Regions from separate parts of the Kosakonia sacchari SP1 genome, predicted to be linked through region 3. Evidence: predicted binding sites of a transcription regulator. Region 3 holds the regulator's gene; each other region holds the start of a gene.
What was found. The regulator PurR, encoded in region 3, represses purine synthesis genes. The targets are predictions, from matches to a motif close to CANGCAAACGTTTGCNTG.
Positions count from the first base shown of each region.

Region 1 (5,547 bases), 920 kb from region 3:
ACCGGACATCAGGAAGTAGCGCACGGTTTCCGCGTCGTAATACTTCAGCACGTCGCGCACGGTAAAGAAGTTGCCGAGCGATTTTGACATCTTCTCGCGATCAACCATCACCATGCCGGAGTGCATCCAGTAATTCACATATTCGCCATCATGCGCACAGGTTGACTGGGCGATTTCGTTTTCGTGGTGCGGAAACATCAGATCGGAACCGCCACCGTGGATATCGAAATGCGAACCCAGTTGTTTGCAGTTCATCGCCGAACACTCAATGTGCCAGCCTGGACGCCCTTCGCCCCACGGCGACGACCAGCTCGGCTCGCCGGGCTTGGACATTTTCCACAGCACGAAGTCCATCGGATTGCGTTTGACTTCCGCGACTTCGACGCGTGCCCCCGCCTGCAACTGATCCAGATCCTGGCGCGAAAGCTGACCGTAAGTCGGATCGGTCGGCACCGAGAACATCACATCGCCGTTTTCGGCAACGTAAGCATGTTCACGTTCCAGCAGGCGTTGGGTAATTTCAATAATTTCATGGATATGGTGCGTTGCGCGCGGTTCGCTGTCCGGGCGCAGGATGTTGAGCGCGTCAAAATCCTTATGCATCTCGACGATCATCCGGTCGACCAGCGCGACAAAACTTTCACCGTTTTCATTAGCGCGCTTAATGATTTTGTCGTCAATATCGGTGATATTGCGGACATATTTCAGCTTATAGCCGAGAAATCGCAAATAGCGGGATACCACGTCAAAGGCGACAAACGTACGGCCGTGACCGATATGACAGAGATCGTAAACGGTAATACCACACACGTACATGCCGACTTCCCCGGCATGAATAGGTTTGAATTCCTCTTTTTGGCGCGTCAGTGTATTAAAGATTTTTAACATCGAAGATTCCATGTGGACGTGTGTGGAACGAAAACCGCATATATTACCCGTAATTCAAACCCGAAGCAGCACACTTTGCAAGGTGATCCAGCCTCGCGGTTATGCTATAACAAGCGACTATCTCTGACCCACTGGCGGGTCTACGCACTACACTATCAGAACAGGATGCAATAATGGTTACTTTCCACACTAATCACGGCGACATCGTAATCAAAACCTTTGATGACAAAGCGCCTGAAACAGTTAAAAACTTCCTGGACTACTGCCGTGAAGGTTTCTACAACAACACGATTTTCCACCGTGTTATCAATGGCTTTATGATTCAGGGCGGCGGTTTCGAACCGGGCATGAACCAGAAAGTCACCAAAGACCCGATCAAAAACGAAGCCAACAACGGTCTGAAAAACACCCGTGGTACGCTGGCAATGGCGCGTACTCAGGCGCCGCACTCCGCTACCGCACAGTTCTTCATCAACGTGGCGGATAACGACTTCCTGAACTTCAGCGGCGAAAGCGTGCAGGGCTGGGGCTACTGCGTATTTGCCGAAGTGGTTGAAGGTATGGACGTTGTTGACAAGATCAAAGGCGTTTCTACCGGCCGCAGCGGCATGCACCAGGATGTGCCGAAAGAAGATGTTGTGATTGAAAGCGTGGACGTCAGCGAGTAATTGGTGGCGACACTCTTTATCGCAGATTTGCATCTGCAAACAGAAGAACCGGCGATCACCGCCGGTTTTCTGCGTTTTTTGGCCGGTACGGCGCGTGAAGCCGATGCGCTCTACATTTTGGGCGATCTGTTTGAAGCGTGGATCGGCGACGACGATCCCAACCCGCTACATCAGCAAATAGCACACGCGATTAAAGCTCTCGTCGATAGCGGCGTCCCGTGCTATTTCATTCACGGCAACCGCGATTTTCTGCTCGGTAAACGCTTTGCTCAGGCCAGTGGAATGCAGCTTTTACCGCAAGAGCAGGTTCTCAATTTGTATGGCCGCAACGTGCTGATTATGCATGGCGATACGCTCTGCACCGACGATGCCGGTTACCAGGCCTTTCGCGCCAAAGTGCACCAACCCTGGCTGCAAACGCTGTTCCTCACCCTGCCGCTGTTTATCCGCCGCCGTATTGCCGCGAAAATGCGCGCGGGTAGCAAAGCGGCTAACAGCAGCAAGTCGCTTTCGATTATGGATGTGAACCAGCACGCTGTGGTGGAAGCCATGGAAAAACACCAGGTGCAGTGGTTGATCCACGGTCATACCCATCGCCCGGCAGTGCATGAACTCACCGCGAATAACGCCCCCGCATTCCGTGCCGTTTTAGGTGCATGGCACAGCGAAGGTTCGATGGTGCGCGTCAGCGAGAGCGATGTCGAACTGATTCATTTCCCTTTCTGAATACGCTTGCGATCAGGCGTCAAACGCGTGAAACATCGCTACGCAACCGTTTTCCTTGCCCGTTTTACATGCTATTCTCTGTGCCCTCTTATGTAGTCTGAAGCACACCCACAGGAGTTTTGAGACGTATGTCTTCAAGCAACCAACCGGCGCGCATCGCCATTGTTATGGGCTCGAAAAGCGACTGGGCCACCATGCAATTCGCCGCAGAAATCCTCGATACCCTGAACGTTCCGCACCATGTTGAAATCGTCTCCGCACACCGCACCCCGGATAAACTGTTTAGCTTCGCCGAAAGCGCGGAACAAAACGGTTTTCAGGTAATTATTGCTGGTGCCGGTGGCGCGGCGCATCTGCCGGGCATGATCGCGGCGAAAACACTGGTGCCGGTGCTGGGTGTGCCGGTACAAAGCGCTGCGTTAAGCGGTGTGGACAGCCTCTATTCTATCGTGCAGATGCCGCGTGGCATCCCAGTGGGGACGCTGGCGATTGGCAAAGCCGGTGCGGCCAACGCCGCGCTGCTGGCCGCACAGATCCTGGCGCAGCATGATGCGCAACTGCACCAGCGTCTGGCGGACTGGCGCAAATCTCAAACCGATGAGGTGCTGGATAATCCGGATCCGAGAGGCGCGGAATGAAACAGGTTTGTGTATTAGGCAATGGTCAGCTTGGCCGGATGTTGCGCCAGGCCGGTGAACCGCTCAGCATTGCGGTCTGGCCTGTCGGGCTGGACGACGCCCCGGAAGCCGTTCCCTTTCAGCAAAGTGTAATCACCGCCGAAATCGAACGCTGGCCGGAAACGGCGTTAACGCGCGAACTGGCGCGCCACCCGGCGTTTGTTAACCGCGATGTGTTTCCGATCATTGCCGATCGCCTGACGCAAAAACAGTTATTCGACAAACTCGAACTGGCTACCGCGCCGTGGCAGTTACTGGCGGATAAAAGTGAATGGCCTGCCGTGTTTTCCCGCCTGGGGGAACTGGCGATTGTTAAGCGCCGCGTGGGGGGCTATGACGGTCGCGGGCAGTGGCGTTTACGCGCAGACGAAACGGATCAGTTGCCGGATGACTGCTACGGCGAGTGCATTGTTGAACAGGGCATCAATTTTTCCGGTGAAGTGTCGCTGGTCGGCGCGCGCGCGCGTGATGGCAGCACCGTTTTCTACCCGCTGACGCACAATCTGCATCAGGATGGCATTTTGCGTACCAGCGTGGTTTTCCCGCAGGCTAATGCCGCCCAGCAACAGCAGGCGGAAAACATGCTTTCTGCCATCATGCATGAGCTGAACTACGTCGGCGTGATGGCGATGGAGTGCTTCGTCACGCCGGGCGGGTTACTGATTAACGAACTGGCGCCGCGCGTGCATAACAGCGGCCACTGGACGCAGAATGGCGCGTCTATCAGCCAGTTTGAACTGCATCTGCGTGCGGTGGTGGATCTGCCGTTGCCACCGCCAGTGGTTAACAGCCCGTCGGTGATGATCAACCTGATTGGCAGCGACCTGAACTACGACTGGTTAAAGCTGCCGCTGGTGCACCTGCACTGGTATGACAAAGAGGTGCGTCCGGGGCGCAAAGTGGGTCATTTGAACCTGAACGATGATGACACCGCCCGTCTGAGCGCCACGCTGGAAGCGCTGGTGCCGCTGTTGCCGCCGGAGTACGCGAGCGGCATTGCCTGGGCGCAGTCAAAACTGCAGTAATCTCCCGCCGGGGAATTGATCTCCCCTGTTCGGGGCGTAAAATCTGCACGCTGGTGGGGTTACCACCAGCGTTTTGCAGAAGGAAGCCCAATGAACGACGCCACGGATTATCTCGCCCTCCTGCGGGATGAAACGCCGCTTATTGATGTTCGCGCACCGGTTGAGTTCGCCAAAGGTGCCATGCCCGCCGCCATCAATCTGCCCTTAATGAACGACCGCGAACGTGCGGCTGTGGGCACCTGCTATAAACGCGAAGGGGCAGAAGCCGCGCTTCGCCTGGGGCATAAACTGGTCAATGGCGAAACCCGCGAACAACGCATCGAAGCATGGCGGCAAGCCTGCGCGCAATATCCGCAGGGTTACCTTTGTTGCGCCCGTGGCGGGCAGCGTTCACATATCGTTCAGCAATGGTTACGTGAACGCCAGATTCACTATCCGCTGGTGATCGGCGGTTATAAAGCGCTGCGCCAGTCCGCGATAGAAGCCACACAACAACAGATGCAACGCCCGGCGCTGCTGGTGGGTGGCTGCACCGGGAGTGGCAAAACGTTGCTGGTGCGTTCGCAGCGTAACGGCATCGATCTTGAAGGCCTCGCCCGACATCGCGGTTCCTCGTTTGGCCGGACGTTACAACCGCAGCGTTCACAGGCCAGCTTCGAAAACCAGCTGGCGGCGGCATTACTGAAAGTGACGCCCGCGTTCTGGCTACTGGAAGACGAAAGCGCCGCGATTGGGGCGAACCACCTGCCAGAGGTAGTACGCGCGAGAATGGCGCAATCGCCGCTGGTAGTGGTGGACGATCCCTTTGCACAACGCCTGGAGCGTTTGCGCGTCGACTATTTCGTCGCGATGCACGCGGCGTTTATCACCCGCGACGGAGAGGAAGAAGGCTGGCGTCAGTATGCGGAATATCTGCGCCACGGGCTTTTTGCCATTCGCCGCCGTCTGGGGTTACAGCGCTATGCGGAATTGACGCGGCACCTGGAAAACGCGCTGGGCCAGCAGCAGCGCAGCGGCAGTACCGAGGGGCACTTCGCGTGGCTCGTGCCGCTGCTGGAGGAGTACTACGATCCGATGTACCGCTACCAGCTTGAAAAGCGCGCGAAAGCCATTCGCTTTCGCGGCACGTTTACAGAAGTAGCAGCCTGGCTGACGGCACACAATCCTTAATGGCGATCGCGTTTATCGGCGCGTTTCGCCAGCCAGTCGCCCAGTACCTGGACTATCTGTACCAGGATGATCAGCGCGATAACCGTTACGATCATCACCTGGGTTTCATAACGGTAATAGCCGTAGCGGATCGCCAAATCGCCCACCCCACCACCGCCGACAATCCCAGCCATAGCGGAATACCCAATCAGGCTGACGAGCGTAATAGTCAGGCCGCGCAGCAGACCCGCGCTGGCTTCCGGCAGCAGTACCGTACAGATAATGCGCAGCGGGCTGGCACCAAAGGCTTCCGCCGCTTCAATAATGCCTTTATCCACCTCGCGCAGGGCGCTATCGACCAGCCGCGCATAAAAGGCAATCGCCGCGACAGAAAGCGGCACCGACGCGGCAATC
Region 1 covers NZ_CP007215.2:3,635,933-3,641,479, forward strand. Annotated here, with positions in the region: gene cysS (cysteine--tRNA ligase) at 1-888, opposite strand, end outside; gene ppiB (peptidylprolyl isomerase B) at 1,062-1,556, shown strand; gene lpxH (UDP-2,3-diacylglucosamine diphosphatase) at 1,560-2,282, shown strand; gene purE (5-(carboxyamino)imidazole ribonucleotide mutase) at 2,411-2,920, shown strand; gene purK (5-(carboxyamino)imidazole ribonucleotide synthase) at 2,917-3,984, shown strand; gene mnmH (tRNA 2-selenouridine(34) synthase MnmH) at 4,075-5,154, shown strand; gene C813_RS40270 (methionine ABC transporter permease) at 5,151-5,547, opposite strand, start outside.
Region 1: the regulator PurR is predicted to act here: its motif matches at 2,322-2,339, upstream of purE (5-(carboxyamino)imidazole ribonucleotide mutase).

Region 2 (5,547 bases), 2.2 Mb from region 3:
TCACGGAGAGAAAAATGGCGACGCACTTTGCAAGAGGGATCCTCTCAGAAGGGAATCTCATCTCTACCCGGTTACCACTAGCCTGCCATGATACGGCGCGCCAGCTTCCTGAACATCGCCGCTCACGCTTTCTCGCTTCCCGCGCGTTACTCGCCGAAATGCTGTTTATGCTTTACGGCGCGAGTGAACTGCCGGAAATCGAAGTTGAGCCAAGCGGAAGACCGAGATTTGTCGACAACAGCCTGCCACACTTCTCACTGGCGTATGCCGGGAACATGGTCGGTGTGGCGATCACTACCGAAGGCGAATGCGGGCTGGATATGGAGCTACAGCGCGCAACGCGTAGTTTTCATAGCCCGCATGGGCATAAACACACGTTCACCAATAATGAGCAGTTGTGGATCAACAACCAAAACGATGCTAACGAAGCGCAAACCCAGCTTTTGACCATACGCCAGAGCGTAATGAAGCTACTGCACCAGATGCAGGATGAGCCGGGCCAGTTACAGTTATTGCCAGGATCCGGGCGTCTTCGCGCCGCGCAGCTGTCACAGGTGGAAGTGATGTGTGACGCGGAAGATGTGCTGATTTGGTCGGTCGCGGTGAGTCCGGCAATCGAAAGCCTGAAGATCTGGGAATTCGACAGTCAAAAAGGGTGGCGTTATCTTTCTGATGTGCAAACGCGCGCTAACGATCCCGCGTCCCGCTTAATGCGATTCACCAGCCTGCCTGCGGAAAAAGCGCTTATCCTTAATTGATCCCTACACAGGAGTCATTATGTCTGCTGAACTCAAGGTTGTGACACTTCTCGGGAGCCTGCGCAAAGGCTCATTTAATGCCATGGTTGCACGCACGTTACCGAAACTTGCTCCGGCAGGAATGGAAGTGACGCCACTGACTTCCATTGCTGATATCCCACTGTATGACGCGGATATCCAGCAAGAAGAAGGTTTCCCGCAAAATGTGGAAGCAATTGCGGCACAAATTCGCGCAGCGGATGGCGTGGTCATTGTGACTCCAGAGTATAACTACTCCGTGCCAGGTGGCCTGAAGAACGCCATCGACTGGCTATCGCGTCTGCCTGAGCAACCGCTGGCCGGAAAACCGGTTTTGATCCAGACCAGTTCAATGGGCGCGATTGGCGGCGCACGCTGCCAGTATCATTTGCGTCAGATCCTGGTGTTCCTGGATGCGATGGTAATGAACAAGCCGGAGTTTATGGGCGGCGTGATCCAGAACAAGGTGGATCAGCAAACGGGAGAAGTGGTTGATCAAAGTACGCTCGACCATTTGACCGGGCAGCTAACGGCTTTTGGTGATTATATTCAGCGCGTTAAGCGGTAGTGGTAACTCCCTCTCCCTTACGGGAGAGGGAGAAAGATTAATGCGCGTCAATAAAAATGATTTTCAGCAGGAACAACACCGCAACCACCAGCACACACGGGCTCAGATCGCGCAAACGACCGGTGCCAATCTTCATCACACAGTAAGAGATAAAGCCGAGTGCGATACCTTCGGTAATCGAGAAGCTAAACGGCATCATCACCGCAGTGATAAACGCGGGTACGGCTTCTGTCATATCTTCCCATTTCACGCGCGCGAGACTGGAGGTCATCAGCACACCAACATAAATCAGCGCACCAGCAGCGGCATACGCCGGAACCATGCCCGCCAGCGGCGACAGGAAGATAACCAGCAAGAACAGCAGACCAACCACCACCGCGGTCAGGCCGGTACGCCCGCCGACAGACACGCCAGAAGATGATTCGATATACGCCGTCACGGAAGAGGTGCCGATAAACGAACCGGCGACCGAAGAGATGCTGTCAACGTACAGCGCCTGCTTCATGCGCGGGAATTTGCCGCTCTCATCCACCAGCCCGGCTTTATCCGTCACGCCAATCAGCGTACCGGAAGAGTCGAACAGGTTTACCAGCATAAACGAGAAGATCACGCCAGCCAGACCGATGTTAAACGAACCTGCCAGGTCAACGTTGCCGACAACAGACGCAACGCTCGGTGGTGCGGAAACGATGCCGTGGTACTGCACATCACCCATCAGCCAGCCCAGCAGCGTTGTCACAACAATAGAGATCAGCACCGCGGCGTGAATGTTGCGCGACGCCAGAATCGCGATGATAAAGAAACCGAGCACGCCCAGCAGGACACTGTGAGATGTCAGGTTGCCAATGCTCACCAGCGTCTCTTTGTTGGCGACGATAACACCGGCGTTTTTCAGCCCCATCATGCCAATAAACAAACCAATACCGCTGGTAATACCAACACGCAGGCTCACCGGGATATTGGCAATCATCCAGTAACGGACGCGGAAAATGGTTAACAGCAGCAGACCGACCGCGCCCCAGAAAATCGCGCCCATGCCAATCTGCCAGGAGAGGCCCATTGCGCCAACCACCACGAACGCAAAGAAAGCATTCAGACCCATGGCCGGCGCCAGTGCGACCGGCAAATTCGCCACCAGCCCCATCAAAATGCTGCCAAAAGCGGCAATCAGGCAAGTTGTTACAAATACTGCGCTGGTATCCATTCCGGCGACGCCCAGAATCTGGGGGTTAACAAAAACGATATACACCATCGTCAAAAACGTCGTGAAACCGGCGATCACTTCGGTGCGTGCCGAAGTACCGTGCTCGCGCAGTTTAAACACGCGGTCAAGCAACCCCTGGCCTGAAGCGTGGGTAGTGTGTTGTTGGCTCATTATCAATTTCCGGAATAGGAGGGAAAATTCGTCGCTATCCTATACCAAAATGAGACAATGTTGACGGTTATCACACACTTTTTTTCATTGAATTTGCTTATACGGCAACGATTGCGTCCCGTAATCTGCGTTAAGTAAACGTTAAACTTGCAATAAAACAGGAAACGGCATGTCCCACATTGAAGCGGTATTTTTCGACTGTGACGGCACCCTGGTCGACAGTGAAGTAATTTGTTCCCGCGCGTACGTGCATATGTTTGAAGCGTTTGGTATTTCGCTCGATCTCGACGAGGTTTTTAAACGATTTAAGGGTATGAAACTGTATGAAATCATCGACGTTATCGGCGAGGAGTACGGTAAACCGCTGGATAAAAGCGCGCTGGAGCCGGTGTACCGCGCGGAAGTGGCGCGTCTGTTTGACAGCGAGCTGGAAGTGATTACCGGTGCGAATGCATTGCTGGACGCGGTGGATATTCCTATGTGCGTCGTTTCTAATGGCCCCGTCAGCAAAATGCAACACTCTTTGGGCAAACTTGGAATGCTACATCACTTTCCTGAAAAACTGTTTAGCGGCTATGACATCCAACGCTGGAAGCCCGATCCGGCGATAATGTACCATGCAGCTAAAGCGCTTAATGTCGATCCGGCAAACTGTATTCTGGTGGATGATTCCACCGCCGGGGCGCAATCTGGTATCGCGGCAGGGATGGAAGTATTTTACTTCTGCGCCGATCCGCATAACAAACCCATCGACCACCCAAAAGTGACTACGTTCACTGATTTGGCGCAGTTGCCAGAGCTGTGGCGCGCTCGCGGGTGGCATGTTACGCGTTAATCTAAACCACTAAACAGGATGTTTTTATGGCCCAGACACATCGCCCTCTACCGGTATTTAAATATCACCCGCAACCTCTGGAAACCGGGGTGTTCTCTGAAGACAAAACGGTCACCTGCGCCTGCTGTCAGCAGCCGACCAATGTCTACTACACCAACCCGTTCTATACCCAGCAAGATGTCGATTATCTCTGCCCATGGTGTATTGCAGACGGTGCAGCCGCAGAGAAATTTGGCGGTAGCTTTCAGGATGAATCCTCTCTGGAGGGCATAGAAAGCGAGTTCGACGACGAAGGCGAATTTACCGGCTTTAAAAATCCCTGGCCGGAAGCCAGCGTGATTGAATTGACCGAAAGAACGCCGGGATATTGTGGCTGGCAGCAGGAGTTCTGGCTGGCGCACTGTAATGATTTCTGCGCCTTCGAAGGGTACGTAGGCTGGAAAGAGATTGCCGACAAGCTGGACCAATTTGCCGATCTGCAGGCCGACTGCGATGCTTTCGGCATTGATTACGAGAAGCTGCCCGAATACCTGCTCGACGGCGGTGATTGCCAGGGGTATCTCTTCCGCTGTCTGCATTGTGGGAAGCTGCGGCTGTGGGCCGATTTCTCCTGATGGAGAGCGACAGGAGCGCAACAGATGTCTGAATTACTAGCACGTTATCAGGGTTGCATGCTTGGGCTGGCCGCAGGAGATGCGGTTGGTACCACAGTTGAGTTCAGCGCGAAGGACTCCTTTCCACCCGTGACCGGGATGGTCGGCGGCGGCCCGTTTCATTTACAGGCCGGGCAATGGACTGATGATACCTCAATGGCGCTGTGCCTTGCGGAAAGTCTGGTCACCTGTAACGGGTTTGACGCAAAGGATCAGATGAACCGTTATCTGAACTGGTGGAAGTGGGGCTATTTAAGCTCTACGGGTCACTGTTTTGATATAGGCATGACCGTTGCCAGCGCGCTGCAGAAGTTCGCCAATGATGGCGAACCGTTTGCCGGTTCCAGCAATCCGCGAACAGCCGGTAACGGCTCGCTGATGCGTCTGGCGCCTGTCGTGCTATGGTTCTTTCCGGATCAAGCGCAAGTGCTGGAATATGCACAAGCCTCTTCACGCACGACGCACGCCGCGCCGGAAGCGCTCGCCAGCTGCCGTCTGTTCGCGCAACAGCTTATGAATGCCTTAAAGGGCAAAAGTAAGCGGGAAACGCTGACCGATATCGCGCTGTTGCCGGAGCAGGAAAACCTGCGCCATATCGCTGAAGGTCGCTATCTGCAAAAAACGCGGGCGGAGATTTTTGGTACCGGTTACTGCGTGCAGAGCCTGGAAGCTGCGCTGTGGTGTTTCGCCAAAGGTAACGACTTTGAAGAAACCATCCTGCTGGCCACCAACCTCGGCGATGATGCGGATACTACCGCCGCCATTGCCGGGCAACTGGCTGGCGCGTTTTACGGGATAAACGGCATTCCGCAAACGTGGCGTGACAAACTCTGGCAGTACGAGGATATCGATACGCTGGCAAGAAAGCTGCTGGCAAAATCGGCCTGAAAAAAACCCCCTCATCGCTGGGGGGTTTTCACATCACTCTTTGGGATCTTTTCCGGCGAGCAGCTTATCCAGTTCATCGCCGCCCACGTGACGGAAATCCTGGCCCTTCACGAAGTAGAAGATGTATTCACAGATATTCTGGCAACGGTCGCCGATACGCTCGATGGAACGGGCGCAGAACAGCGCGGTCAGCACGCTGGGAATGGTGCGGGAATCTTCCATCATGTAGGTCATTAACTGACGCACAATGCCTTCATATTCCTGATCCACTTTTTTATCTTCGCGGTAGATACGCACCGCTTCGTCCAGATCCATACGGGCGAAAGCGTCCAGCACGTCATGCAGCATCTGCACGGTGTGGCGGCCCAGCGATTCAAGGCTTACCAGCAGCGGCTGATGTTGCTGGGAGAATTTTTCCAGCGCGGTACGGCAGATTTTATCCGCCACGTCGC
Region 2 covers NZ_CP007215.2:4,891,868-4,897,414, reverse strand. Annotated here, with positions in the region: gene C813_RS46100 (4'-phosphopantetheinyl transferase family protein) at 15-758, shown strand; gene C813_RS46095 (NADPH-dependent FMN reductase) at 778-1,344, shown strand; gene C813_RS46090 (NCS2 family permease) at 1,382-2,719, opposite strand; gene yieH (6-phosphogluconate phosphatase) at 2,889-3,554, shown strand; gene cbrC (PF03691 family colicin E2 tolerance protein CbrC) at 3,581-4,168, shown strand; gene C813_RS46075 (ADP-ribosylglycohydrolase family protein) at 4,193-5,095, shown strand; gene phoU (phosphate signaling complex protein PhoU) at 5,129-5,547, opposite strand, start outside.
Region 2: the regulator PurR is predicted to act here: its motif matches at 2,820-2,837, upstream of C813_RS46090 (NCS2 family permease).

Region 3 (5,547 bases):
CAGCAACAGGGTTGCATCGCGTACCCATAATGTTCCCAGACACCCCAGCGCGAAAATCGCCAGCCCGGCCAGCAACACCGGCTTGCGGCCATAGCGATCTGATAGTGGCCCCCATACCAGTTGCGCAATGGCAAAGCCCGCCAGAAACAGGCTTAAGGTTGCGCTAACCACCGCAGACGATGTGTGTAAATCTTGCTGTATCGCGCTGAAGGCGGGGAGGTACATATCAGTGGCTAAAAAGCCGAGCACGCTTAATCCCGCGAGCCAGACTAAAAATCCGTTGCCAGGTTGCATTAGTGTTTCTCTTTAATTGCAGGTAATCAGGGCTGTCGAGTGTAAGGAGTGCATTAGCGCTTGTGAAACGCTAATATTTGCGTAGTGGTTTCAAAATTTTTGCAGGCAGATTATGTGGTCAGAATATTCACTGGAAGTGGTTGATGCTGTCGCGCGCAATGGCAGTTTTAGCGTCGCGGCGCAGGAGTTACACCGTGTACCTTCTGCGGTGAGCTATACCGTGCGACAGCTTGAGGAGTGGCTGGCTGTTCCGCTGTTTGAACGCCGCCATCGTGATGTTGAGCTCACGCCTGCCGGGGTCTGGTTTTTGAAAGAAGGGCGAGCTGTTATCAAAAAAATGCAGATCACCCGTCAGCAGTGCCAGCAAATCGCCAACGGCTGGCGCGGGCAACTGGCAATTGCCGTCGACAACATCGTAAAACCTGAACGTACCCGGCAATTGATCGTCGATTTCTATCGCCATTTCAGTGATGTTGAGTTGCAGGTTTACCAGGAAGTCTTTAACGGTGTCTGGGATGCGCTTGCTGACGGGCGGGTTGAGCTGGCGATCGGCGCAACGCAGGCCATCCCCGTAGGTGGGCGTTATGCGTTTCGCGATATGGGAATGCTGAGCTGGAAATGCGTGGTTTCCAGTCGTCATCCGCTGGCGTCACTGGCAGGTCCGCTCAGCGACGATACCTTGCGCAACTGGCCTTCACTTATCCAGGAAGATACGTCCCGCTCGTTGCCGAAACGTATTACCTGGCTGCTGGATAATCAGAAACGCGTGATTGTCCCTGATTGGGCGTCGTCGGAGGCGTGCTTATCTGCAGGGCTGTGCGTGGGAATGGTGCCGGCACACTTTGCCCGCCCGCGGCTCGACAGCGGTGACTGGGTCGCGCTGAACCTGGAAAACCCCTTCCCGGACGCGGCGTGCTGCCTGACGTGGCAACAAAATGAGGCTTCCCCGGCGTTAAACTGGCTGCTGGAATATCTTGGGGACAGTGAAACGCTGAATGACGAATGGTTAAGGGAGCCGAATTAACGGCTCCGTAATAAGCGATTAGCGGCGATAATCGCGGAACGGGCCATCGGCCACTGAGCGACGCTCGACCAGGCGCGGATGCACTTCGATAGACTGCGACTCCTCGCGCTTGTTGACGATGCGATCAAGCAGCATGGTAAACGCCGTTTCTCCCAGCGAATCTTTCGGCTGGTGAATCGTGGTTAATGCCGGAGTGAAGAAGCGTGAGTTACGCACATTGTCATAACCAATCAGGGAAATATCCTGCGGTACGCGTAAACCCATCTCATCGGCAGCACACAGCGCGCCCATCGCCATAATGTCGCCACCGCAAAACACCGCAGTAGGGCGATGCGCCTGACCGAGGATTTGCTGCATCGCGCGATAGCCGGATTCCGGCTCGAAATCGCCCTGTACGATCCAGTTTTCCGGCACGGTGATAAGGGCTTCTTCCATCGCTTTCATAAAGCCAGCCAGACGGCCAGCGCCAGTGTTACGCTCCAGAGGGCCTGGGATCACACCAATATCGCGGTGTCCGCGATCAATAAGGTAGCGACCGGCCATATAACCGCCTTCGAAGGCGTTATCAATAACGGAGTCCGTAAAGTCGGCCTTCGCTTCGCCCCAGTCCATCACGACCATCGGAATATGGCGGTACTCTTCCAGCATGTTCAACAGCGATTCCGGGTATTCTGAACACATTACCAGCAAGCCATCGACACGCTTTTGCGCCATCATCGACAGGTAAGCACGCTGTTTTTCGAGGCTATTCCAGGCATTGCCAAGGATCAGGGTGTAACCCTTCTGGAAGCACTTTTTCTCTACGGCTTCAATAATTTCAGCAAAGTAGGCCGCTTCACTGCTGGTAGCCAGCAAACCGATCGATTTTGTGTGATTCACTTTCAGGCTGCGGGCGACAGCGCTGGGGGAATAGTGCAGCTCTTTAATCGCTGCCCACACGGCGTTGCGCGTCTCTTCGGCGACGAAACGGGTCTTGTTAATTACATGTGATACGGTTGTAGTGGAAACGTTTGCTCGTTTCGCTACGTCTTTAATCGTTGCCATCAGATATCACTCCAGACCATATCATAAGCTCCTGATAATACTTAAGGTAAACGTTTGCCTTTAATCACCCTGTACCCATCAAAGGGGGTGCGGTACGCCGGGAAAACGACACTGGACGTCAGGAGGGGAGTCAATGGCCGGTACGCTAATAAATTTAGCGTCGAATTTTGTCTGATCTTGAGCAAAAGGGGAAGTATTAAAACGTTTCTCCTGCGAATTCCCGCAAGATTTTTAAGATAATTTGTGCAAAAATGCGTTATCTCACTTTTTGTGGGGAAATTAAAAAGGGGAAAATTGATGAGCACCGATCTGAAGTATTCTTTAATCACTACCGTCATCGTTCTGAGCCTGATTGTTTTCGGCGGTCTGACTGCTGCACTGCATTGATCTATCGCGAGGGAGAGCCTCTTCTCCCTCGGTTTTCTGCCCCGCTATTGTTATCACCTCTGCAATAATCTTTTGTCATTCTGCTAACTTCTGTTTTTTGTGATAGCTGTCATACTTTTGACTTCAGCGACAGGGTCGCTAGTCGGCATGTCTTTTTTGGAGTCACAGATGAAAATTAATTTCCCTTTGCTTGCCCTGGCGATTGGCGCCTTCGGCATTGGTACTACCGAGTTTTCCCCGATGGGATTACTGCCGGTTATTGCCCGCGGCGTTGACGTTTCTATTCCGGCAGCGGGGATGCTGATTAGCGCCTACGCTATCGGTGTAATGGTTGGTGCGCCGTTAATGACGTTGTTGCTGTCTCATCGCGGCAGACGCAATGCCCTGATCTTTTTGATGGCAATTTTTACGCTTGGTAACGTGCTGTCGGCGATCGCGCCGGATTACACCACATTAATGCTGGCACGTATCGTCACTAGCCTGAACCATGGCGCTTTCTTTGGTCTTGGTTCGGTGGTGGCAGCAAGCGTGGTTGCCAAAGAGAAGCAGGCCAGCGCAGTCGCCACCATGTTTATGGGGCTGACCATTGCTAACATCGGCGGTGTACCTGCCGCGACCTGGCTGGGTGAAACCATTGGCTGGCGCATGTCGTTCATGGCCACTGCCGGGCTGGGTGTGATTGCTATGGCGAGCCTGTTCTTTTCGTTGCCGAAAGGTGGTGCTGGTGAGCGCCCGGACGTACGTAAAGAGCTGTCGGTACTGGTACGCCCACAAGTGTTGTCCGCATTGCTGACCACTGTGCTCGGCGCAGGTGCCATGTTCACGCTGTATACCTACATTGCGCCGGTACTGCACACCATTACCGATGCCACTCCCGTTTTTGTGACGGCGATGCTGGTGTTGATTGGCGTTGGTTTCTCCATTGGTAACTATCTCGGCGGCAAACTGGCGGATCGCTCGGTCACCGGCACGCTGAAAGGTTTTTTGATCCTGCTGATTGCCATCATGCTGGCGATCCCGTTCCTGGCGCGCAGTGAAGTGGGCGCAGCCATCAGCATGGTGGTGTGGGGCGCGGCGACGTTTGCGGTGGTTCCGCCGTTGCAGATGCGTGTCATGCGCGTTGCGCATGAAGCACCTGGCCTTTCATCTTCAGTCAATATCGGTGCCTTTAACCTCGGTAACGCGCTGGGCGCGGCAGCCGGTGGAGCAGTGATTTCCGCTGGGCTGGGTTATGATTTCGTCCCGGTTATGGGGGCGATTATTGCCGGGCTGGGTCTGCTGGTGGTGCTGTTCTCTGGCCGCTCTCAGCCAGAACGTGTCTGTGCCGCAGCAGAATAAATAGCACAAATGCAAAAAAGGAGGGGCTAGCCCCTCCTTTGTTTTATGCCGCGTTTATGCCGCTAAATTTTTGGCCACGAATGACCAGTTTACCAGCGCCCAGAAATGTTCGAGGTAGTTCGGACGCGCATTACGATAATCGATGTAATACGCATGTTCCCACACATCGACGGTTAACAGCGGGGTTGCGTCGCTTGTCAGCGGCGTACCCGCATTAGACGTTGAAACAATGGCTAATGCGCCATCCGCTTTTTTCACCAGCCACGTCCAGCCAGCACCGAAGTTTTTAACCGCAGCATCGGTGAATTGCGCTTTGAATTCGGCAAAGCTGCCGAAGGATTTGGCGATAGCCGCCGCCAGCTCACCAGCCGGTTCACCGCCAGCATTCGGAGCCAGGCAGTTCCAGTAGAAGGTATGGTTCCAGACCTGGGCGGCATTGTTGAACACGCCGCCTTCGCTGCTTTTCACAATCTCTTCCAGAGATTTACCTTCAAAAGCGCTGCCTTTGATCAGGTTGTTGAGGTTGGTGACATACGTCTGATGATGTTTACCATAGTGGTATTCCAGCGTTTCGGCTGAGATATGCGGCGCCAGGGCGTCTTTTGCATACGGTAATGCAGGTAATTCAAACGACATTGCTATTCTCCTTTCATTATTTTAATGACATCCAATAGCCCTACTGGATGTGCGGGTTAGGGTAGCAAATCGAAAGGTCACACAAAAGAGGGAGTTACCTGCCGCCGATGCGGCAGGTGAGGGGTTAGCGAATGGTTTTCGGCGTCACGACGCGACGCGCGCCGACATAATGACGCTGCCAGTAATCTTCACTCAGCGAGGTGACCTGAATATCCTGGCCGCTACGCGGAGACTGAATGAATTTACCATTACCGACGTACACGCCAACGTGATCGGCTGTACCACGGCCCTGGGTACGGAAGAACACCAGATCGCCGCTCTCCAGTTCCGCCACATTCACCGGCGATGCATCGCGCAGGTGATACATTTCATTGGCGGTACGTGGAATACGAAATTTCACCAGATCCTTATATGCGTAATAGACCAGACCACTGCAATCGAAACCGGTGCTCGGTGAGGTGCCGCCCCAGTGATAAGGCTTGCCAATCTGATTCATCAGTTTGGACATGGCGGTTTTTTGGGCTTTCTGAATGCGAACTTTATGCACATCGGCGATGGCGTTAGTGCTTTTGACCTTCACACAATGCGGCTTGTGTCCTTTGCGCGGCGTACATTTTTCAGTCCAGGTGACAGCGGTGGTTTTTAACGGGCTGGATGCATTACGACGCGAGGTGATTTTGCTGGCTTTTTTGCTGGTGGTAACTTTTTTGTTTGCCGGAGTTTTTTTGCTCTCCGTTGTTTTTTTGCTGGTGGTTTTTTCTGCCGGACTGCGACTGTTTTTCTTTGATGTCTTTTGTGATGTATTTTTTTTCTTACGTTCGGAT
Region 3 covers NZ_CP007215.2:2,711,045-2,716,591, reverse strand. Annotated here, with positions in the region: gene punC (purine nucleoside transporter PunC) at 1-294, opposite strand, end outside; gene punR (DNA-binding transcriptional activator PunR) at 407-1,318, shown strand; gene purR (HTH-type transcriptional repressor PurR) at 1,337-2,362, opposite strand; gene cydH (cytochrome bd-I oxidase subunit CydH) at 2,660-2,749, shown strand; gene C813_RS35780 (MFS transporter) at 2,918-4,087, shown strand; gene sodB (superoxide dismutase [Fe]) at 4,142-4,723, opposite strand; gene C813_RS35770 (C40 family peptidase) at 4,848-5,547, opposite strand, start outside.

Region 4 (5,547 bases), 1.4 Mb from region 3:
GCCCGTTGTACAGCGCCGCCGAGGTACATGGCGAATCCGGCATGGATGGCTACGATTTTATTGAGCATCAGCGCCAGCCATTGGCTGTCCCTGCTTTTCAGGCAATCCGCGACGTACTGCTGGCCTCGCCGGAGCCGGTAACGCTGGTCACTATCGGCCCATTAACCAACATTGCGCTGCTGCTAACGCATTACCCGGAGTGTCAGTTCAATATTCGCCGTCTGGTGATGATGGGCGGCTCTGCCGGGCGCGGCAATTTTACGCCCAATGCTGAATTTAATATTGCTATCGATCCCGAGGCCGCCGCGCGCGTGTTCAACAGCGGGCTGGAGATAGTGATGTGCGGTCTGGATGTGACTAACCGCGCCACGTTGACACCGGAATATCTGGCGGCGCTGCCAACGCTCAACAACACCGGCAACATGTTACATGCGCTATTTAGCCACTATCGCAGCGGCAGTATGGCGACCGGGCTGCGGATGCACGACCTCTGCGCTATCGCCTGGCTGGCGTGTCCGGAACTCTTTACGCTGAAATCCTGTTTTGTCGCTGTGGAGACGCAGGGGCAATACACCGCCGGAACCACGATAGTGGATATTGAAGGCAAACTGGGATTGCCGCCCAATGCGCAAGTTGCGCTGGATATCGATGTCGATGGCTTCCGTCACTGGGTGGCTGAAGTGCTGGCGCTGGCTCCCTGAGTGGCCATTTTTTCTGTCAGATAATCGATCATTGCCCGCATTCTGGCGGGCATATGCTGGTTACGCATCCACAGCAACCACAGTTCACCGCTATAGCTGCTGATGAACTCCCACTCGGGTAAAACTTGCACAATCTCGCCACGGCTCAGCGCGTGTTGGGCGGTAAAGAGCGGAAGGCTGCCAATCCCCAAATGTCGTTTTACGGCATCCAGGCGGACACCGGTATGGTTAGCCGCATAGCGCCCTTGTGTGGTGATAGTTTCTGTTTTCCCGGCGCGACGGAATTTCCAGCGCGCATCCGCTGGCGTTTCGCCAAGGCTAATACAGCTATGTTCGCGCAGCGCCTGTGGTTGTAATGGCGTACCGTAGCGGCGCAGGTATTCTGGGGTCGCGCAAATGACATGCGTTACCGGCATTAATGCTCTGCCATACAGGCCAGGAGAGGGAGAGTGGGTGATGCGTAACGCCAAATCAACACCGCCATCAATCAAATCAATGTAGCGATCTTCGAGGCGTAAACAGATATCCACTTGCGGGTAGCGCTGTAGAAATTCGGGGATCAGCGGATGAATAACAAAACTGCCTACCGCTTTGGGCACGCTGATAGTCAGCTTACCTTGTGCGACTTGCTGTGCGCTGCTACCGGAATCTATTGCCTGGCGAGCGGCGTCAAGCATATCCAGCGCGTGTTCATAGACACTTTTCCCCGTCTCGCTAAGCGCCAGTTTCCGCGTAGTGCGGTGCAACAGTTTGCTGCCTAACTCGCGCTCAAGACGCGATACGCTGCGGCTGATAGCGGAAGGAGTGGCACCGGAAACCCGCGCAGCGGCGGAAAAACTGCCTTGTTCCACAATCAACACGAAGGTGGCAAGGTCGGGAAGCAGAGAGATATTCATTTGTGCATACCAGGCAAAGGTGCAATGAATATAAGCGGGATTATCGCTTTAGGAGTATGAAATATACTCTTCTCCTTTAGAGGAGAACAGCCGATGACAGAACGTCTTTATTACACCCACGATGCGCTGGAATGCACTGCCCGGTTAATACGCACTACCGCGCAGGATGATGGCCGTTATGCGGTGGTGATGGATCAGACCCTTTTTCACCCGCAGGGCGGCGGGCAGCCTGCGGATAAAGGCTGGATCAATGGTGTCGTGGTTGAAAGTGTCCTTCAGCAAGATGACGAGATTATTCATCTCCTGGCCCAACCCTTGCCCCGCGAGGAGGTCACTTTACAGGTTGATGCGGTTTCCAGGGCGCTACACACCCATTTACACTCCGCCGGGCATTTGATTGGTTATGCGGGAGAGTTGCATGGCTGGCAACCGATTAAAGCGCACCACTGGCCGGGAGAAGGGCGGATTACATTTAACGCAACCGACAGTGCCTGCGTGCCTGATATTGATGCGCTCAGCGAGCATATCGCGCGCTGGCAGGCGGCTGCATTGCCTCGCATCGTTACCTTTGACGCGGGACGTCGCAACGTGCGTTTTGGCGATCTTCCCGCCTATGGCTGCGGAGGAACCCATGTCCCCTCGCTGGCGGCGCTTGGTCAGGTGGTTATTAGTAATATTAAAATCAAAAAAGGTCAGCTTATTGTGTATTACACGGTGCAATGAGCCTTTCTGAACGCGCGCTTCGTCGTATCATGCCTTTTACTGATATTTCCGGCTGTATATCATTAATTTCTTATTATCGGTGTTTTCGGCTGGTCGCCCCGACACGGGCTGGTTAATCTGGAAACGATTCTTACGCATTTTTTTAACAAAAGAGCACAACTATGCATGATGCACCAATCCGCGTAGCCATCGCGGGTGCTGGCGGGCGTATGGGCCGCCAGCTGATTCAGGCAACACTGGCAATGGACGGCGTTGAACTTGGCGCGGCGCTGGAACGCGAAGGTTCCTCTCTGCTGGGAAGCGACGCCGGTGAACTGGCTGGCGCGGCGAAAACGGGTGTGACTGTGCAGAGCAGTCTTGAGGCGGTGAAAGAGGATTTCGATGTTTTTATCGATTTCACCCGCCCGGAAGGCACGCTGGCACACCTGGCTTTCTGTCGCCAGCACCGCAAAGGAATGGTAATTGGCACCACCGGCTTTGATGACGCGGGCAAGCAGGCCATTACCGAGGCGGCACAAGATATCGCCATTGTTTTTGCTGCTAACTTTAGCGTTGGCGTCAATGTCATGCTGAAACTGCTGGAGAAAGCGGCGAAAGTTATGGGTGATTACACCGATATCGAAATTATCGAAGCGCACCATCGCTACAAAGTCGATGCCCCGTCGGGGACGGCACTGGCGATGGGCGAGGCGATTGCCGGTGCACTGAATAAAGATTTAAAAACGTGTGCGGTTTACGCGCGCGAAGGGCACACCGGCGAGCGTGTTCCCGGCACGATTGGCTTTTCCACGGTGCGTGCAGGCGACATCGTCGGCGAACATACGGCGATGTTCGCCGATATTGGCGAACGTGTTGAAATCACACATAAAGCATCCAGTCGCATGACGTTTGCCAATGGTGCGGTTCGCTCCGCTTTATGGCTGAAAGGAAAGAGTAATGGTCTTTTTGATATGCGAGATGTGCTTGATCTCAACAATTTATAAGGTTTATTACCCATCGTGATGTGGTTGTTGCAGTCATAATCAATTGATTGCAAAGGGCAATATTTTATTGCCCTTTTATTTTTCCTTTTTCATGCTTCATTTTATACAAACCTGACATAATCTCTGTTTATCTAGCTGTTTTATGTTTCTCAATTGTAAATTTTGACCATCTGGTCTACATTTTTGCTATCCGTCGTAAGGAAATGCAATTTTCTCAGCGCGCAAGCGTTTTCCCTGTGAGTTTGTCTGATCTTTTTATCGATTAAATCCAGTAAAAAGTGGCAGTGGCGTAAAACAATAAGAAAAATACCGGAGAAAAGTTGACTTTTAACCGACATCTCTCCAGAATGCCGCCGTTTGCCAAAAATCCACGGCAAGCAAATTTGCATTGATTTAGGCTCTCAATATGAATTAATATGCAAATAAAGTGAGTGAATATTCTCTGGAGGGTGTTTTGATTAAGTCAGCGCTATTGGTTCTGGAAGACGGAACCCAGTTTCACGGTCGGGCCATAGGGGCAACGGGCACGGCGGTTGGGGAAGTCGTTTTCAATACTTCAATGACCGGTTATCAAGAAATCCTCACTGATCCTTCCTATTCCCGCCAAATCGTTACTCTTACTTATCCTCATATCGGCAATGTCGGCACTAACTCCGCTGACGAAGAATCCTCTCAGGTACATGCGCAAGGCCTGGTCATTCGCGACCTGCCGTTGATTGCGAGCAACTTCCGCAGTACCGAAGACCTCTCTTCTTATCTTAAGCGCCATAACATTGTGGCGATTGCCGATATCGATACTCGTAAGTTGACGCGTCTGCTGCGTGAAAAGGGCGCGCAGAACGGCTGCATCATCGCGGGTGATAACGTTGATGCCGCGCTGGCGCTGGAAAAAGCGAAAGCTTTCCCGGGCCTGAACGGTATGGACCTGGCGAAAGAAGTCACAACGACGGAAACCTACAGCTGGACGCAAGGCAGCTGGACTCTGGCGGATGACCTGCCGCCAGCGAAGAGCGAGAGTGAACTGCCGTACCACGTTGTGGCATACGATTACGGCGCAAAACGCAACATTCTGCGCATGCTGGTAGACAGAGGTTGCCGACTGACAGTCGTTCCGGCGAAAACCCCGGCTGCCGATGTGCTGAAACTCAATCCGGATGGCATTTTCCTGTCCAACGGCCCTGGCGACCCGGCACCGTGCGATTACGCCATCGAGGCAATTAAAACCTTCCTTGAAACGGATATTCCGGTGTTCGGTATCTGTCTGGGTCATCAGTTGCTGGCGCTGGCGAGCGGTGCGAAGACGGTGAAAATGAAATTTGGTCACCACGGCGGTAACCATCCGGTAAAAGATATCGATAACAATACTGTGATGATCACTGCGCAGAACCACGGTTTCGCGGTTGATGAAGCGTCAATGCCTGCAAACCTGCGCGTAACGCACAAATCGCTTTTCGATGGCACGTTGCAAGGCATTCACCGCACCGATAAACCGGCGTTTAGTTTCCAGGGACACCCGGAAGCAAGTCCTGGCCCGCACGACGCCGCGCCGCTGTTTGACCACTTTATTGAGTTAATCGAGCAGTATCGTCATACCGCCAAATAATCAGGAGAAAAGAGCAATGCCAAAACGTACAGACCTAAAAAGCATCCTGATCCTTGGCGCTGGCCCGATTGTTATCGGCCAGGCATGTGAATTTGACTACTCTGGCGCGCAAGCGTGTAAAGCGCTGCGTGAAGAGGGTTACCGCGTCATTCTGGTCAACTCCAACCCGGCGACCATTATGACCGACCCGGAGATGGCCGATGCGACCTATATCGAGCCGATCCACTGGGAAGTGGTCCGCAAAATTATCGAAAAAGAGCGCCCGGACGCGGTTCTGCCGACCATGGGCGGCCAGACCGCGCTGAACTGCGCGCTGGAACTGGAACGCCAGGGCGTGCTGGAAGAGTTTGGCGTCACCATGATTGGCGCGACGGCCGATGCGATTGATAAAGCGGAAGACCGCCGTCGCTTCGACATTGCGATGAAAAAAATCGGCCTCGACACGGCGCGTTCCGGTATCGCGCATACCATGGATGAAGCGCTGGCTGTCGCGGCTGATGTCGGTTATCCGTGCATTATTCGCCCCTCCTTTACCATGGGTGGCACCGGCGGCGGTATCGCGTATAACCGCGAAGAGTTCGAAGAGATTTGTGCCCGCGGTCTTGATCTTTCACCTACCAATGAGCTGCTGATTGATGAGT
Region 4 covers NZ_CP007215.2:4,095,585-4,101,131, reverse strand. Annotated here, with positions in the region: gene rihC (ribonucleoside hydrolase RihC) at 1-701, shown strand, start outside; gene C813_RS42330 (LysR family transcriptional regulator) at 665-1,597, opposite strand; gene C813_RS42325 (alanyl-tRNA editing protein) at 1,691-2,320, shown strand; gene dapB (4-hydroxy-tetrahydrodipicolinate reductase) at 2,482-3,303, shown strand; gene carA (glutamine-hydrolyzing carbamoyl-phosphate synthase small subunit) at 3,758-4,906, shown strand; gene carB (carbamoyl-phosphate synthase large subunit) at 4,923-5,547, shown strand, end outside.
Region 4: the regulator PurR is predicted to act here: its motif matches at 3,522-3,539, upstream of carA (glutamine-hydrolyzing carbamoyl-phosphate synthase small subunit).